One region of the Paenibacillus sp. FSL K6-0276 genome, then DNA from elsewhere that is predicted to be linked to it. Evidence: riboswitches for the same ligand, from Rfam matches in the RefSeq annotation. Region 1 holds a riboswitch; the other holds the start of a gene.
The links. A riboswitch is a leader RNA that binds a small molecule or an ion and turns the genes downstream of it on or off. The one in region 1 is predicted to bind preQ1.
Positions count from the first base shown of each region.

Region 2: it holds a riboswitch for preQ1, as region 1 does, so the genes downstream of both, queF (preQ(1) synthase) here and MHH52_RS06235 (queuosine precursor transporter) in region 1, are expected to answer to the same signal.

Region 1 is NZ_CP150276.1:1,371,634-1,375,775, forward strand. It holds gene MHH52_RS06225 (YnfA family protein) at 125-451, shown strand; gene MHH52_RS06230 (methyl-accepting chemotaxis protein) at 948-2,636, opposite strand; PreQ1 riboswitch class I at 2,992-3,037, shown strand; gene MHH52_RS06235 (queuosine precursor transporter) at 3,048-3,761, shown strand; gene MHH52_RS06240 (biotin transporter BioY) at 3,935-4,142, shown strand, end outside.
Region 2 is NZ_CP150276.1:3,208,794-3,212,935, forward strand. It holds gene queC (7-cyano-7-deazaguanine synthase QueC) at 1-541, opposite strand, end outside; gene queF (preQ(1) synthase) at 571-1,044, opposite strand; PreQ1 riboswitch class I at 1,207-1,250, opposite strand; gene MHH52_RS15175 (ABC transporter permease) at 1,325-2,008, opposite strand; gene MHH52_RS15180 (ABC transporter ATP-binding protein) at 2,005-2,853, opposite strand; gene MHH52_RS15185 (hypothetical protein) at 3,067-3,402, shown strand; partial or broken gene ltrA (group II intron reverse transcriptase/maturase) at 3,499-4,142, opposite strand, start outside.

The sequences.
Region 1 (4,142 bases):
TTAGTAGCTAGCTTACTTCAATCTGGCTCGATCATCTACTGAAGCTTGCGGACCTAGATGACGTTATACCATTTGCTGCGAATAACATTTGTTTTTTTCGAGATAGATAGAGAAGAGGGATGACATGGTTGCTGCCATTCTGCTATTTATAATTGCCGGCCTTGCTGAGATCGGAGGCGGATATTTAGTATGGTTATGGCTAAGAGAATCACGACCTCTCTGGTACGGTTTGGTAGGTTCTTTGATTCTGATTTGCTATGGCATTATCCCTACGTTGCAGAAGTTTCCGTCCTTCGGAAGAGTGTATGCAGCCTACGGCGGAGTGTTTATCGTGCTCGCTGTGTTATGGGGCTGGCTTGTAGACAAGAAGACACCCGACGTATATGACTGGGTCGGTGCTGTTATTTGTGTGATCGGAGTTTCGGTCATTCTTTGGGCGCCGAGACACTAAGATTATCGAGGTTTACTTTGCTCTGAAGACTGAGTTCCAAAGGTCTTCGTGATTTATCTATTGATGTAGTCTGAGTTACCAAACTTTCTCAAGCGTGAACTAGATTTCGGACTCAGGTGACCTTATTTGCGATATTAGGGGCATTTTGGATCGTTTTCGGACTCCAGAGTCGCTATTAGCACAAAACAGACTTAATTTGACCTGATTATCAGACAATAGCTCTTAGGTCCGAAAAAGCTCCAAAATGGCAGTTTTTCCAGTAATAGCGGCATCTGAGTCCGAAATCGCACCGAAGCGCGGACTCTAAGCAAGAGAACCGCGCAAGCCAACACCGAAGCGCGGACTCTGAGAGAGAACTGCGCATGCCATCAACATGGCGGACTTCATCAGTGTTATGCCAATGTAACGACCATACATAGGCACTATGCAGTGCCTAATTCAAAAAGCCACCGCTCCTCACTTTCGTGTGAACGGTGGCTTTTTTGATTACACATCTTTAGATCTTAAATTGTTGCACAGCTTCCTGAAGCTTCTTAGCTTGCTCATATAGATGTTGCACGGTTTCTGAATGTCCTTCAAGTTCAGTACGCTGGCGATCTGAGTTCTCGGATAGTGTATCCGAACTTTCTTGGGACCTTGAAGTGATTTGTGCGGTTTCCTCCACGGAAGCGCTGACCTCTTCTGTACTAGCTGAAATTTGCTGGGTAGCCGCAGATACAGATTGAATATTCTGATTGATGCTCTGGATAAGAATCAGCAGGTGATTAAAGGCATCGCCCGCTTCTGCCACCTTGCCAACACCGGAGGCTACCTCAGAATTCACGTGGTTCATCTCGGTAACGGAACGATTCATATCTTCCTGAAGACCGAGCAAGAAGTCGCGGATCTGCTCATTCGCATTACGAGATTGTTCGGATAGTCTGCGTACTTCTCCTGCAACAACAGCAAAGCCGCGTCCATGTTCTCCTGCGCGAGCTGCTTCGATCGATGCATTCAGCGACAGCATTTGGATTTGTTTCGTAATTTCAGTAATACTATGAACGACTTCTCCGATCATTACTGAACGTTCGTTCATAATTTGTAATTGATCCAGTGACTGCAGGGAGGCACGTTCAACCTGGCGCATTTGCAGAACGGCACTTTGAGCAATCTCATTACCACCGCTAGCCTCAGCGGAAGCTTCACTGATCTGCTCTGTGACTTCATTTGCTGCTGAGGCTATATGCTGAATGCCTAAATTGATTTCTTCCATAGCTTTCGAGTTATCAAGAGCGCTGCTGGCGATGGTCGTACTACCCTTGCCGATTTCTACAACAGATGAGCTAGAGTGGTCTGCCATTTCATTTAAGACCTCTACACGTTCCCTTAAGGAGTTGGAATCAGCGACCACAGTATTTGAGGTTACCAGTACATGTCCGATCATTTCTTTTAGGCGTAGGGTCATCGCTTGGAAGCTTTTCGACAGTTGGGCTACTTCATCACTGCCTTTAATCGTTAATTCCTCTGTGAAATCTCCCTCTGCGAGTCGGGCACTATAAGCTGCAAGTTTTGAGATTGGACGTGTAATACGCAAACTCATAAACCAAGCACTAGTTAGGCCTATGATCAGCGTTAGCAGTGTAATTCCAGCACTGGTCCACAGAATGCTGTTTTGTTTTTCTTGAATAAAGCTTACGTCACTGCTTATTCCGATAACCATCGTACTTCCGGGAATACCGAGATAAGCTGTCTTATGTATGCCATGTGCGTCCCTGTATATATCGCTTAGGCTGCTTTTTCCTTTAGAAGCTTGTTGCATTGCAGACGATACCTTGACAATTTCCGCCCGCTGCAATTTTGCATCATGATCTGCGGTTAGTACCTCAGCTTCTTTCCCTTTTAGATTGAGCAGAAAAATAGTCTCAACCCCATGCTGTTTCCTCTTATCCTGAAAATAGAATTCAAGATTAGTGGCTGCTTGTTCGCTCTTCTTTAGTGCTTGCTGAGCATGCATTACGTTAATATTCTTATATACGTCCTGAGAAGCAGCAGTTAGAATTTGGTTTATTTGTGGCATGACATAGCTGTTGAAGATATTGATGGAGATAAAGTAGAAGCTGATACTTAACAAAAGAGACGTGAGTAATAGAACTAAAAACAATAAACGCGTGAATCTGCTACTGATCGAATGCTTGAAACGAAACATATTTCTCCCCCTTTTTATGGACAGCGAGTCCCCATTTCATTTTTGGAATGCATCATAAATCCCCTATCAACTGCTGGAGTGTGGCAACTCGCAATATATTCCATAGTTATGTAATATATCAACTAAATGGATCGGGAATATAGGTGTTGGATTCTATTCTATAGAATTAACCTCTGGATGAATAGTGAAAATTTTGTTTTATAGAGCATATTTTTCTGAAAAAGATGAATTATTACTGACACTTTTATTTTTAATAAAAAAATTGGTATAAATACCCAATCCGTAAACTCTCTATTTTGATGGATTGTTCGGCGACAGTGTGATAGAGTATTAATGTTTTGTTCCAAACTTAATATAATCCGCGGTTCGTAACCATCCCGCGTAAACAAAACTAGGAGGAGTTTAAGTAATATGTTTAATTTGTTGTGGGGAGTTTTATTTGTTATTGTCAATTTTTCCTTTTTTCTACTCTGTTACCGCCTGTTCGGCAAAAGTGGAATGTATGCCTGGGTGGGTATCGCTACTGTAATTGCTAACATTCAGGTAGCTAAGACGATTGCTATGCCATTTGATATTGTGATGACACTAGGAAATACGATGTATGTCACTTTGTATATGACCAGCGATTTGCTTAATGAGAAGTATGGAAGAGCAGAAGCACGTAAAGCGGTTTGGTTTGGTTTCTTCACCTTGCTTATGACGACAGTCATTATGCAGATGGTACTAGTATTTAAGCCGCAAGAGACCGATATCGCTCAGTCTTCTTTGGAGACGATCTTTGGGCTGATGCCTCGATTAGCGTTGGGTAGTCTTACTGCTTACTTCATTAGTCAGTTCCTTGATGTTCGGTTGTACTCCTGGATTCGCAAATATTACAGCACCTCAAGTCAGTTGTGGGTTCGTTCCAACGGCAGTACGATGATTAGCTCCTTTGTGGATACACTAATCTTCTGTACCATTGCATTTACTGGTATGTATAACTGGAGTGTGTGGCTTGAAATTTTGCTTACAACGTATCTAGCGAAATTCTTACTAACCGCAGTAGGCACACCTATCTTATATATCGCCCGAACTTTTACTTTTGCTGAAGATGGAACACCATCATCCGCTCAAAAGAAGGAATAAAACAACAATACAGCCAGCGCGTACCGATCATTAATCGATGCGCGCTGTTTGATTTTTCCAGTCGTAAGAGGGCTTGATCGTTCCATAAAAATGTGTACATAAAATTAATATAAAGCTAAAATAAGCTATCGTAGCAATTCTAATAGTATCCCTATGCAATTCGGAGGTTGAAGATGAAGACAAAAGAGATGGTATTTGCCGCGTTATTTGCTGCATTGATAGGGGCATTAGGCATGATACCACCTATTCCATTAGGCTTTATTCCAGTACCGATTACTGCACAGACCTTAGGTGTCATGTTAGCCGGCTGCTTTTTAGGAAAGAAGACGGGGGCACTTAGTTTGATTTTATTTATCGTATTAGTCGCTTTAGGTTTACCGT
Region 2 (4,142 bases), 1.8 Mb from region 1:
CGCAAACATAATCAAAATAACCCAGTTCATCGGCCATCTTCCACGTTTCTTTTTTATCCAGCCACATCAAAGGAGTGTGTATCGCAAACTCATAGTCCATAGATAAATTCAACGTAACATTCAATGATTTTACAAAAACATCACGGCAGTCCGGATACCCACTAAAGTCCGTTTGGCAGACACCAGTGACAATATGGGAATAGTCCAACTGCTTCGCCAATATCGCTGCAAAAGATAAAAACAGCAGATTTCGTCCGTCCACAAACGTACTAGGAAGCTCATCGCCTTCGCCAGCAACGATATCAATATCCTGACGGGTAAGTGCATTCGGCGCAAGCTGGTTAAGCAACCCTAAATCAAGAATATGTTGTTTTACATTAAACTTAGCGGCTATTTCCGTTGCAACTTCGATTTCGGCCGCATGACGTTGATTATAATTGAAGGTAACTACCTGCACTTCCTCAAATTGCTTCAAAGCCCAAACTAGGCAAGTCGTGCTATCTTGTCCGCCGCTGAATACAACGAGTGCTTTTTTATTCATCTAAATCTCTCCTTATCAACATGTTGGGATTAGCGATTGTCCACTTTTTCCGGATAGAGGTCGTGATTGATTAAGCGGTGCTCCGCCATCGCCTCATACTTCGTACCCGGTCTTCCATAGTTGCAATAAGGATCAATCGATATGCCTCCACGCGGAGTAAACTTGCCCCATACCTCAATGTAACGTGGGTCCATCAGTGAGATCAGATCATTCATAATAATGTTGACACAGTCCTCATGAAAGTCACCGTGGTTACGGAAACTAAACAGATACAGCTTTAAAGATTTGGATTCCACCATGTTCTGTTCAGGAATATACGAAATATACAGTGTGGCAAAATCCGGCTGTCCTGTTACAGGACATAAGCTAGTGAACTCAGGGCAGTTGAATTTAACAAAATAATCACGCCCAGGATGCTTGTTATCAAACACCTCAAGAATAGCTGGATCATAACCAAACTTGTACTGTGTTCCCTGATTACCAAGCAAAGTGACTTCTTGCATTTCCTCTTTCAATCTTCCATCTGACACGACAAAAAACCCCTCTCTTTTCCTTCGGCCTTGGCCGGTAATGGAAAGAAGAACGAGATTTCGAAAACTTGGCTCTACTAAGAAGAAACGAAGGCAGCATCCGGTTTAAGGACAGCATCCGCTTATACGTTTAATATACTCTTAGTTTTTTATAGAGGGAGTTCGCGAACCTCTCCTGCACAATCCGTGCAGACTTCTTCTTAAAACATATTGCGTCTTGAACTATACCATGGGAGCCCGCTCCTGACAAGTTCTACTCTTTACCCGTCTTCCAAATCCAGACCGAAAGCACCACAATCCACAAGAGCAAGAGCAGACTTTCTACGAGCAATAATCCTTCTCCATTAAGAATACTGTTCAAATTCTCAACGATTTCAATACTTGGCAGAACGGTAAAGATCGGATAGGTCCATTCCGGAAGAGCGACGTACACAGAAGCTACCAAGAAAAAAACAACCATAAATACGGAGCTGATGGCTGAACCATTCTTGGAGGAACTTACCTTTAATCCAATGATAATTCTGACTTGTACAAAAATAATTCCACCAAATACCATATACAAAAGCATAGGTAATAAATCGCTGATCCCTTTGGTTATTACAAACACAATCATTTGAGAAAATAATGAGCAGACAAGCACTGCTCCGCCCTTAGCAGCAATGATCTGATCTCTGCTTAAGGGTGTGATCAACAGCGCATCAAAAGTCTTACTTTCTCGCTCCTCAATTAATCCTGGGCCGGTAATCATTATCCCTACCATTACTTGCGCAAACAATATCCAAGTAGAAAGAAGCATGAAATCAAGACCACTCTTGTCTACTACTGTGATGATTACCTTAGCCATAAATATAGGTAAAAAAATTAAAATCACAGTCGCTGGATTACGAAGTATATCCTTACATTCATGCTTAAATAGCTTCCATAATGGATAACTCAACTTAACTCACTTCCCGTCAGGGCAGCGAATACATCTGCCAGTGAAGCCTCTTTACTGTGCATACTTAAGATTTGATTAGTAGACATTAGCTGATAAATATGATCTTTTGTAGATTCTTTCGCTATCAGCCAGGATTCCATAACAACTTCCCTATCCAGTTGATATTTAACTTCAATTTCTGGTTTACCATAAATGGACTTAAGTCTATGAGGTTCATCGAGTGCCACCAATGCGCCAGCATGCATAATACCCACTCTATCGCTTAATTCCTCTGCTTCGTGCATATCATGTGTCGTTAAGACAATGGTTGTGCCTTCTTCTTGAATTCTCTTGATGTGATTACGAATGAGTGAAGCTGAATTTGGATCTAATCCACTGGTAGGCTCATCTAAAAACAACACTTGGGGCTTATGTAATAATGCTCTGGCGATTAGGACGCGCTTCTTCCAACCTTTGGACAAGCTACTCACCTTAGCTTTTTCCTTGTCTAACAGTTGGAGGGTCTCCATCACTTCATTCACTCGCTTTACGGGTAAACCATACAGATCAGCAAACAGTTCCAGATTATCTCGGATAGAACAACGCATATACAGATTGGGAAGCTCGAAAACAACGCCAATTTGGGCATGGATTTCTTTTTTATGCTGTAAAATATTCATGTCATTAATTAATATTTCACCTGTTGTAGGCTGAAGAAGACCCGTCATCATGCGCATTGTTGTTGTTTTCCCAGCACCATTAGGACCTAGGAATCCAAAGACCTCTCCCTTCTCCACCGTGAACGTAATTCGATCAACCACACACCTCTCTTGATAATACTTTGAGACCTCGGTTAGCTGAATCAATGGCACTACCACCTTTTCCGAATAGTTAACTTCTTTCTATCCTTATTCTGGTTGTAGGGGATTATCTCTGTTGTTGCTAATCTGTAACATTCGCTATTCCTTAGTACCTTCCTGTGTTCTTTAACGCTGAGATGTGGAAAAAATATGGATTCAAATTTAAAGAAAAGGGTAACTTAAACATAATAATCTTCGAGGTAAGGGTGGGATCATCTTATGGAACAAAGCATACAGAAACTTATGGATTGGATTAACAGTCATGTAAATGAAACCATTGTTATTGAAAAGAAAGAGCTTCGTGATCTGGATAAAATCCATTTTAATTTGGAGGCCGTTGAGTTTCGGAGTGCGGATGATGTTATCGATGATTATCTAGGGAGTGCATTAATATTAAAAGGATTTGGCAGCACTTTAAACGCCGATGGTGAGCTAGTATCGCTACCACACTCCACCTATGACTTAGCTATTGACGGGCTTCGTATTGAGGACATAGGTGATCGCAAGGCGGAAATAACTACAGATCGAGCTAAATACACCCTTTCAGCGGATTAAACAACATGTTATTATGAATCGAGTAGGAAGGGGCGGTAAGCCCCTGTCCTCTCACACCACCGTACCTGCGGGTCCGCATACGGCGGTTCCAAAAGGTTAACAAAGTTCCAGATAACATGAAAGCAAACTTTTCAGCCCTTTCGCTTCCCAATAGGAAGTCGGAAGGGCATTATTCGTGTTCCGGGACATTTCCCATGCGCCTCGCCTCGAGTTGGCCATCTTAAAACAAGCCCACTCTGGAACCCCTAGTGCCCGGAGTTCTCGGATTCGTGTGCGCACTCGTTTCCATTGCTTCCACAAGCACATTCGGAGTCTTCTCCGTATCCACTGGTCCAGCCTTTGGAGATGCGTCTTTGCCGAAGCTAGACGATAATAGCCCAGCCACCCCATCAGATAGCGGTTCAGTCGGCCAATCCGTTCTTCCATTGAAATGGACCATGTTCGGTTCGTTAGCTCGCGAATCCGTTCTTTAAATGCTAAGAGGCTCTTCGGTGCTATTCGAATTGTCGCCTGTTTCTGACTCAAGAAACTGAACCCTAAGAACTTCCGGTGCCAAGGTCTGGCCACCGCGCTTTTCTCCCGGTTCACTTTCAGTTTCAGCTTTCCTTCTACAAACCGACTTACCGATTCCATGACGCGTTCGCCTGCTCGCTACAAAGATATTACAGTCGTCCGCATAGCGTACAAATCGCAGCCCTCGTCCACTCAATTCCTTATCCAAATCATCTAGCAAAATGTTC